DNA from 3 places in the Algoriphagus sp. NBT04N3 genome. Region 3 is predicted to be linked to each of the others. Evidence: riboswitches for the same ligand, from Rfam matches in the RefSeq annotation. Region 3 holds a riboswitch; each other region holds the start of a gene.
What was found. A riboswitch is a leader RNA that binds a small molecule or an ion and turns the genes downstream of it on or off. The one in region 3 is predicted to bind S-adenosylmethionine.

Region 1 (3,133 bases), 1.2 Mb from region 3:
AAGATTTCCTGTTTTGAAGGATGGAAGGTTAATAGGTCAAATAAGTCTTTCAGATGTGATTCGTGCTTTTCCTAAACTCAAATATACAACCTGGTAGATATGTAAAAAGGTTGTCGAGAGACAACCTTTTTATTTTTACTTTCTACTAAGATCCAAGGCTCTTTCTACATCAGCAATAATATCTTCGTGATGCTCTAATCCAACAGAAAGGCGAATCAATCCATTGCTTATACCCACTCTTTCTCTCTCCTCCTCCGAAAGCTTGCTGTGGGTGGTAGACGCAGGATGGGTGATGATGCTTCTGCTGTCTCCCAAATTGGCAGTAACTGAAATCATTTTCAGTTCATCGATAAAGCCTTGGGCTCTTTCTCCTCCTCCCTTAAGGTCTAAAGTGATGATTCCTCCACCTTGACTCATTTGCTTTACTGCCAAATCATATTGAGGATGAGATTTTAAGAACGGGTATTTTACTGCATTGAGTTGGGAATTACCTTCAAAGTATTTAGCAACTTTTAGCGCATTGCTGCAATGTCTATCCATTCTAACTCCCAATGTTTCCATGCTTTTGGATAGTATCCAGGCATTGAAAGGAGATATGGCTGGTCCAGTGTGACGCGTGAAAAATTGAACCTCCTTGATTAAATCCTGTGTACCAAGTATTAGGCCTCCCAAAACTCTTCCCTGTCCATCTATATACTTCGTAGCTGAATGGGTAACTATATGTGCCCCCCACTTGGCTGGCTGTTGGAGATAGGGAGTTGCAAAACAATTGTCGACTACTAAAATTAGATTATGTGCTTTAGCAAAATTTCCAGCCCATTCCAAGTCAATAATCTCCAGTCCTGGATTGGATGGAGTTTCTATGAATAGCATTTTGGTATTGGGTTGTACAAGCTTTTCCCAATTCAAATAATCCGAGATATCTCCGTAGGTAGAGGTAATTCCCCATTTCGGGAACACTCTCGTCAATAACTGGTGGGTTGACCCAAAAAGAGATCGGGCAGCTAACACATGATCGCCTTGCTGTAAAAGTGATGCTATACTTCCAAACATGGCTGCCATCCCGGAAGCGGTTGCTATTCCATCCTCCGTGCCTTCAGCAGCGCAGACTTTTTCAATCAAGTCTGAGGAGTTAGGGTTGGCATATCTGGAGTAAATATTGCCCTCAATTTCGTCTGCAAATGTTGCTCTTGCTTCCTCTGCAGAATCGAAAGTAAAGCTGGAAGTCAAATAAATAGGAGAGGAATGTTCCTTTTGATTGGACTTGGAAGGGTTGATCCTGATGGAATTGGTCTCGAAATGTTGACTCATAGTCTAAATAGATTTAAGGTTTTTCAGTAAACCGATAGATCTACCCGAGTCAGATTCGAACTAAAAAGGAATAAGGATGAGTTAATGCCAATTTATAGTTCCCGCTTCGGGTAGGATTTGGCACCTTTCCTGAATTAATCGGGATGGTTGCCAGAGGGTCTCAGAGCCTAGTCTCTCGCCTCTTCTTTATAAATCAGTTGCCTGAAGTGCTACAAATAAATAGGGTAGGGCATTCAAATCCAAATAAAAAAATCAATCATTGTATTGGGTCATAGTTTGGGCTATTCCAATGGTACAAAAACCCAAAACCATGTCAATGGCCTTATCCATGATTTCCGGAAGTTGATCAAATTCTTCCTGCTTGAATTTGCCTAACACATAGTCAGCCTGACGTCCTTTCGGGAAATCGTCACCTATACCCATTCTAAGCCTAGGATAATCCTGTCCTCCGGTCAAAGCTTCAATATTTTTCAAACCATTATGACCTGCAGCACTTCCTTTGGCTCTCATTCTGAGTTTCCCAAAAGGAATCGCTACCTCATCGACTAAGACCAGAATATTTTCTTTGGGAATTGAGAGCTCCTTCATCCAATAGTTTACTGCCTTACCACTGAGATTCATGTAAGTAGTGGGTTTGATAAGATGGATTGTTCGTCCTTTGTGTTTGAATTCGGACTTAAATGCGAGCCGGCCACTTTCCCATTTGGCATCGTATTGATCCGCCAGTCGATCTATTGTCAGAAATCCAATATTATGTCGAGTCAGCTCATATTCAGGGCCTATGTTGCCCAAGCCTACTATTAGATATTTCATGATTCAAATTTGGCTTAAAAATAAAAAATCCTGCCTTTGAGGGGCAGGATTTTAAGAAATGCTCTATGAATTATTCTTCGCCTTTCTTGCCTCTCAATGCTCTTGGGATACCGATGGTAACTACAGAAACATTTGGGCTGGTAAGGATTTCAAATCCTTCTGGCTTCAATTCACTCACTTTGAATGATTTTCCAAGATCCAAGTTGGAAATATCAACTTCAATGAAATCAGGGAAGTTGTTTGCCAAACCTTTTACTTTCAAAGATCTGGTTTTCATTTCCAATTTACCCCCTTTCGCTAAGCCTGGAGAGCTTCCTACAACTTTCACAGGGATTTCAAATTTGATATCTCTGTCTTCAGTGTAAGCCATGAAGTCTACGTGAAGCAATGCATCACTTACTGGGTGGAATTGAGCATCTTTCAATACTGCCTTTACGATAGTACCTTCGATATTTAACTCTACCAAGTGAACTTCCGGAGTGTAAATCAAGTCACGGAAAAGGATAATCGGACTGTAGAAGTGAATTTGCTCAGGGATACCTGGTCCGTAAACCACACAAGGTACGTTACCTGATTCTCTGATCTCATTCAAACTTTGATTGTCGAGATTTGCTCTTTTAAACCCTATAATCTCAATCGTTTTCATATGTATTTTATTTAAAATTGGTTCTTAGATAAATAAAGAACTGATGGAAGTATTACCTGTCACTGCATGAATTGCTTTGGCGAATAGGTCTGCTACTGTCAGTACTCTGATTTTGGATGATTTTTGCTTCAAAGGAATGGTATCAGTGATTACCAATTCATCCAAAACAGAATTCTCGATGTTTTCATAAGCTTTTCCTGACAGGACACCATGTGTTACAATGGCTCTCACAGATTTAGCTCCTTTTGCCATGATGATTTCTCCGGCCTTACAAAGCGTTCCCGCTGTATCAACCAAATCATCTACCAAAATCACATCCTTTCCTTCTACATCCCCGATTACCTGCATAGAGGCAATCTCGTT
Region 2 (3,133 bases), 290 kb from region 3:
CTCAGCAACTTCTATCCAAGCGAACCACACTGTATACCGTGGTAGGTACCAGTGGAGCCAAATTGAATCAATTTGACCAAATGCTGGAAGATAGAGGTTTAACAGGCTTGAGAAATAGATATAGAACCTTAGGATTAGGCTATCAAAGCAGAATAAATGATTTCGTGATTGGGCTTGAGCTTTATCACAATCGTGGTGCAAACAGTGATTTGGATGGCTTTAAATTGGGGTACCGGACTTCCAGAGTTTTACTCAATGTGGGATATGCTTTTACCGAGGAATCCAAATTTCAGCTAATACACTACATGTCTTTGGGTATGGGTTATTTGAATTTTCAAATGCTTCCATCCGAAAGGCCTTCCAGTTTGGAAGAGTTTCTGGCTGACCCAAAGCAGGGATTTATTATTCGTGAAAATGATATCCAAAAAGGATCAAAATACTATGGGAACTTTTTAACAGAAATAGGCTTCCATATGACCTACGACTTTGATCTTCCCGGCAGGAGAGAAGCACTTTCCATCATTGCGAAAGCAGGATACGCATTTAGCCCATTTGAAGGAAAATGGGAGCTAAATGGGATGTCTTTCGATAATGCTCAAAGTGGTGCATTTCTTAGACTAGGAGCAGGTATTTCCATTCCAGATAGAAACTTCTTTTATAAAGATGCCTCAATTGGGCTTCACCTGATTTCTGGGGTTCATTTCACAAGTCCAGATACTTTTAATGAGGTTTTGGAAGAAGCTGGCTATGATCCCTTAGATGGCAGGCCTTCCAATTTGGGGATTAAGATTAAAGGTGAATCCGAACGCATGCTTTATGGAGTAGACGTTTATAACTTAGCCATGAATGGTAGTGCAAGCGAGACACAATCTCATTCTCTCAACAGTTTGAGAGTGTATGGAAATTTGGGATATAAAGTTATTCAATACAAAAATTTTGGATTTGGAGCTTTGGCCGGATTGGGCTTTGGAAATATACGATACACCTTAGCGCAGAGAAATAAGCCGGACTTTCCAGAATTATTTGAGCGGAGAAAGTTTGACGGGTATTTGAGAAATTCTGGTTTGATGGGTAAACCCGAAGTGTTTTTAGAGTATGGAATTCCAATGACCAAAAGGAAGTTGGTTGACCTTGTGTTTACCGCATCTGCCGGATATGAACTTGCATTGGCAAATTATAGACTAGGTGAGTTGGATATGGCTTCTTACATGTCAGCCCCTTATTTGACTTTTGGAATAGGGGTAAGACCTTAAATTTTAGAGTAATCGCATTTTCACTTGCCGAATCTTAAAAAAAGAGGGCGAAAAGTTTTAAAAATCCAACGATAGCGGTGTTTTATTGCCAAATAGCTAGTACATTTGAGTTGCTTATCGAGAAAGACCGAGGGAAGGGCCCTACGACGTCTTAGCAACCTGTAATCAAGGTGCTAACTCCCGTTCCGGAAATGCCGGAAAAAGATGAGCGGAAAAGTATTTTTACTTTGCTCCGTGGTTTTGCTCGATTAGCTTTTTAAACTTAATAGAATGATGCAAAATAGAACGGAAACCCTGCTTCAGGCAATTCAAGATAGGATCTTAATCCTTGATGGAGCTATGGGTACCATGATTCAAAGATACCAGTTAACAGAAGAGGATTTCCGCACCGAAAGTCTCAAAAACCACCCAAAATCTCTAAAGGGAAATAATGATTTACTTTCTCTTAGTAGACCAGATATTATCAAGGCAATTCATGCTGAATATCTTGGGGTTGGAGCGGATATCATTGAGACCAATACTTTCTCAGGCACCAGTATAGCTCAGGCTGATTATGATTTATCCCATTTAGCATATGAGATCAATTTTCAATCTGCAAAATTAGCCAGAGAAGTTGCTGAAGAATTTACTTCTCAAAATCCTCAAAAACCAAGATTTGTAGCAGGAGCCATGGGCCCCACCAATAGAACCGCATCCATTTCTCCGGACGTGAATGATCCGGGATATAGGGCAATAAATTTTGATCAACTGGCGGAAGCTTATGCCGAGCAAGTGAGAGGATTACTGGACGGAGGTTCAGATATTTTATTAGTGGAAACAATATTCGATACTTTGAATGCAAAAGCAGCGCTGTATGCAATTCAAGAGGTGTTTGAAGAAAGAAATATACCATTAGACCCGCTTGAGGGAGGTATTCCTATCATGATCTCTGGAACTATCACCGATGCCTCAGGAAGAACTCTTTCAGGGCAAACTACAGAGGCTTTTCTGATTTCCGTATCGCATGTTCCTCTACTTTCAGTAGGATTAAACTGCGCTTTAGGTGCCAAAGAGTTAAGACCTTATTTGAAAGTTTTGGCAAACAAAGCCCCATTTTTTGTATCAGCCTATCCCAATGCGGGCTTGCCTAATGAATTTGGTGCGTATGATCAAAATGCACAGGAGATGGCCGCACAAGTCAAAGAGTTTTTGCAGGAAGGCATGTTGAATATTTTGGGAGGTTGCTGCGGAACCACCCCAGACCATATCCGGGAATTGGCAAAACTAGCGGATGGTTTTGAGCCAAGAAAAATCGGAAAAAAGGAATTAGCGGAAAATGAAGATTGAGGAGCAGGCAATGAATGACTATTTGAAATTATCAGGCCTTGAGCCTTTAGTATTTACACCCAACCTGAATTTTGTCAACATTGGAGAAAGAACCAATGTGACAGGCTCCAAGAAATTTGCCCGTTTGATTTTGAATGGGAATTATGATGAGGCCTTGGAGGTAGCATTAGATCAGGTACGTGGAGGAGCTCAGGTTCTGGACGTTTGTATGGATGAAGGAATGCTGGATGGAGAAGCGGCAATGGTTAAGTTTTTGAACCTAATCGCTTCAGAACCCGAAATCAGCCGAATTCCTATAATGATTGACAGTTCCAAGTGGAGTATCATTTTGGCTGGTTTGAAGTGCGTTCAGGGCAAAGGAATTGTAAATTCGATATCTCTCAAAAACGGGGAGGAAGAATTCATCCATCAAGCCAAAACCATCAAGAAATTTGGAGCCGCGGTAGTAGTAATGGCATTCGACGAAAAAGGTCAGGCGGATACCTATGAGAGGAGAATTCAGATTTGTGAGCGGAGTTATAGGATTTTGGTGGATAGGGTACGATTTAATCCTC
Region 3 (3,133 bases):
TTCAAATTGCCGTAGGTTGTGTAAGCAAGCTCAAACTCCGAAAGATATTCCCCTGACTCTAAAGCCAGGGGTTTGGTAGACTGAAATAATTCCAAAGACATGGTAATCGATGCGTATTGACTAGTAAGGTTCATTTTTTAATTAAATCGAATCAAAGGCTTGTTGAAGGTCCGACTTGATATCTTCGATGTGCTCTATTCCCAATGAGATTCTCAACAGGGTAGGAGTAACTCCCGCAGCTTTTTGTTCCTCCTCAGAAAGTTGCTGATGCGTAGTGGCTGAAGGTTGGATTATTAAGGTCTTTGCATCACCTACATTCGCTAGGTGAGAGATCAATTTCAGAGAATTGATTACAGCAGATGTCTGCTCTTTATTTCCTTTAATTTCAAAGCTCAAAACACCTCCATAGCCATTTTTCAGATATTTCTTTGCTAGCTGATGATAGGGAGAAGATTCAAGACCGGGGTAATTTACTTTCTGAACTTTTGGGTGAGATTCAAGCCATTTTGCCAATGCTAGAGCATTATCTACAGTTCTTTGTACTCTCAGGGAAAGTGTCTCCAAACCTTGTAATAACAAGAATGAATTAAATGGGCTTAATGCCGGTCCGAAATCCCGGAGGCCTTCTACTCTTGCCCTAATGGCAAATGCTATATTGGGAAGTCCCAGTGGATTATTTTCTCCAAATACTTCCCAGAAATTCAATCCATGATAACCTTCTGATGGCTCGGAGAATTGAGGAAACTTGCCATTCCCCCAGTTATAGTTGCCAGCATCCACAATGATTCCTCCAATGGAGGTTCCATGCCCACCAATCCATTTGGTAGCAGAGGAAGTAACCACATTGGCGCCGTGAGCAATTGGATTAAATAAATAACCTCCAGCTCCGAAAGTATTATCTACTATTAGAGGGATATCATGTTTTTTGGCAACTGCCGCGATTGCATCAAAATCAGGAATATTAAATTCAGGATTACCAATTGTTTCCAAGTAAATTGCCTTGGTCTTTTGATCTATTAGTTTTTCAAAAGCCTCAGGGTTATCTCCTTTTGCAAATCTTGCTTCTATCCCAATTCTTTTGAAAGCAACTTTAAATTGATTGTAAGTTCCACCATATAAGAAAGAAGTCGAAACGAAGTTTTCACCTGCCTGCAGAATATTATTCAATGCAAGAAATTGTGCTGCCTGGCCTGATGCAGTAGCTACAGCTGCAACACCACCTTCCAGAGCTGCCAATCTTTTTTCAAAAACATCGGTGGTAGGATTCATAATCCTGGTGTAGATGTTTCCAAATTCTTTCAACCCAAATAGATTGGCTCCATGCTCTGCGGAATTGAAGGTGTATGAGGTGGTTTGATAAATAGGGACGGCCCTTGCATTCGTTGAAGGGTCAGGTTCTTGTCCAGCATGAAGCTGAAGGGTCTCAAATCTGTAAGTAGACATAAGTAATAGGGTTTAAAGGGTTTTAAATAAAAACTGTAATCCAGGATTAGGCAAAGCAGAATCCTTAAAGCATAAATGCTCTGAAAGAAAAAAGGGAAGTAACCTGAAGTAGGGGGGAATATCCTTTAATCATATTGCAGAGAATTTATAGTTCCAATTGAGACCTTCTCAATCGGCAGGAATTGGCACCTTTCCGACGTTACGGAAGGTTGCCAGAGGGTCATAGAGCCTGTCTCTTACCTCTTCTTTATAAATCCTAGCACCTTAAAAAGTGAAAGGATGATGCAAATAAAAATGAAGAATCTCAGAATTCAAAGAGATTCCTCAATTCGAATCAAATTAATGTAAGTGTTTCAATTGATCTTGATTGTAACGGAAAATAGGATTAATGTTTTCAAAATCAGGTTTAATATTGATTAACTCCTTCACCAATCCATCCTTTAACCCATAGGCCCAACCATGAATCTCAGGTGCCTTCCTTTCCATCCATGCTCTTTGTACGATGGAGGTTTTAATCAAATCTTGGCATTGTTCGATTACATTGTATTCAACCAACTTATTTACTTTTTCACTATGGTCCTCAATGGAATCAAGTTCTTCTTGATTATTGAAATAGACTTCCTTTATATTTCTCAACCACTTATTGATCAATCCAAGGTGAAAATTTGAAATTGCCGCTTCCACACCTCCGCATCCATAATGTCCGCATACAATGATGTGTTCCACCTGAAGGACCTCAACGGCATATTGAAGAACTGAAAGCAAATTTAGATCAGTGTGCACTACCATATTGGCAATATTTCTATGCACGAAAATTTCTCCAGGGTCTGTTCCCGTGATTTCATTGGCAGGAACTCGGCTGTCAGAGCATCCAATCCATAGGAACTTGGGCCTTTGCTGAGTAGCATTTCTTGAAAAGTATTCATGATCCAACTCTGTCTTTTCTTCGGACCAAGCTTTATTTTGTAATAAGAGTTTCTCGTACTGGTTCATGATTCTTTCAATTTATAATTAAATCCTTCAATGGTAATGGTGATATTTTTATCAGTAGAAGTCTCAATGAAATCATTTAAAACCTCCTGTATATCATGATCTATAAATCTGGCCCTTGTAGCATTTAAGACGACATCACTTCCATTTGGAATTTCAGCCAAATGCCTCATCAAAGGGGCTTTATTCAGAAATGAAACGTCCTTTTGCAGCTTAACCAAATACATTCCATCCAATTCAGTCACTGAAACTGACTTTTGATAATTGGTTCGAATAACGAAAAAGATTCCAAATATCATCCCAATCCCGATGCCTATTAGCAAATCGGTAAAGAGGATGGCACTGATGGTGACCATAAATGGAATAAACTGATTCATGCCTTTTTCATACTCGTGAACAAAGACTGATGGCTTTGCCAGTTTATATCCAACAAAGAAAAGTACAGCAGCCAAACAGCTTAAGGGTATCAAATTAAGTAATTCGGCGATACCAATGACTAATACTAGCAAAAGTATCCCATGGCAAATGGCAGAAAGCTTTGTTTTAGCCCCTGAGGTAATATTGGCAGTAGTACGTACAATCACAGCTGTCACAGGAAGACCACCTATTAATCCTGAAAGGGTATTACCTGCACCTTGTGCAACAAGCTCTCGGGAAGAAGGGGAAAGCCTTTTTTGTGGGTCCATTTTATCACCTGCCT

Region 1: it holds a riboswitch for S-adenosylmethionine, as region 3 does, so the genes downstream of both, GYM62_RS01650 (PLP-dependent aspartate aminotransferase family protein) here and GYM62_RS06920 (O-acetylhomoserine aminocarboxypropyltransferase/cysteine synthase family protein) in region 3, are expected to answer to the same signal.
Region 2: it holds a riboswitch for S-adenosylmethionine, as region 3 does, so the genes downstream of both, GYM62_RS08305 (homocysteine S-methyltransferase family protein) here and GYM62_RS06920 (O-acetylhomoserine aminocarboxypropyltransferase/cysteine synthase family protein) in region 3, are expected to answer to the same signal.

The regions. Positions count from the first base shown of each region.
Region 1 is NZ_CP048415.1:361,365-364,497, forward strand. It holds gene GYM62_RS01645 (CBS domain-containing protein) at 1-97, shown strand, start outside; gene GYM62_RS01650 (PLP-dependent aspartate aminotransferase family protein) at 136-1,311, opposite strand; SAM riboswitch class I at 1,401-1,506, opposite strand; gene pth (aminoacyl-tRNA hydrolase) at 1,564-2,124, opposite strand; gene GYM62_RS01660 (50S ribosomal protein L25/general stress protein Ctc) at 2,195-2,770, opposite strand; gene GYM62_RS01665 (ribose-phosphate pyrophosphokinase) at 2,795-3,133, opposite strand, start outside.
Region 2 is NZ_CP048415.1:1,903,666-1,906,798, reverse strand. It holds gene GYM62_RS08310 (hypothetical protein) at 1-1,253, shown strand, start outside; SAM riboswitch class I at 1,365-1,464, shown strand; gene GYM62_RS08305 (homocysteine S-methyltransferase family protein) at 1,527-2,579, shown strand; gene metH (methionine synthase) at 2,569-3,133, shown strand, end outside.
Region 3 is NZ_CP048415.1:1,610,451-1,613,583, forward strand. It holds gene metX (homoserine O-acetyltransferase) at 1-134, opposite strand, end outside; gene GYM62_RS06920 (O-acetylhomoserine aminocarboxypropyltransferase/cysteine synthase family protein) at 142-1,443, opposite strand; SAM riboswitch class I at 1,586-1,699, opposite strand; gene can (carbonate dehydratase) at 1,783-2,436, opposite strand; gene GYM62_RS06930 (SulP family inorganic anion transporter) at 2,433-3,133, opposite strand, start outside.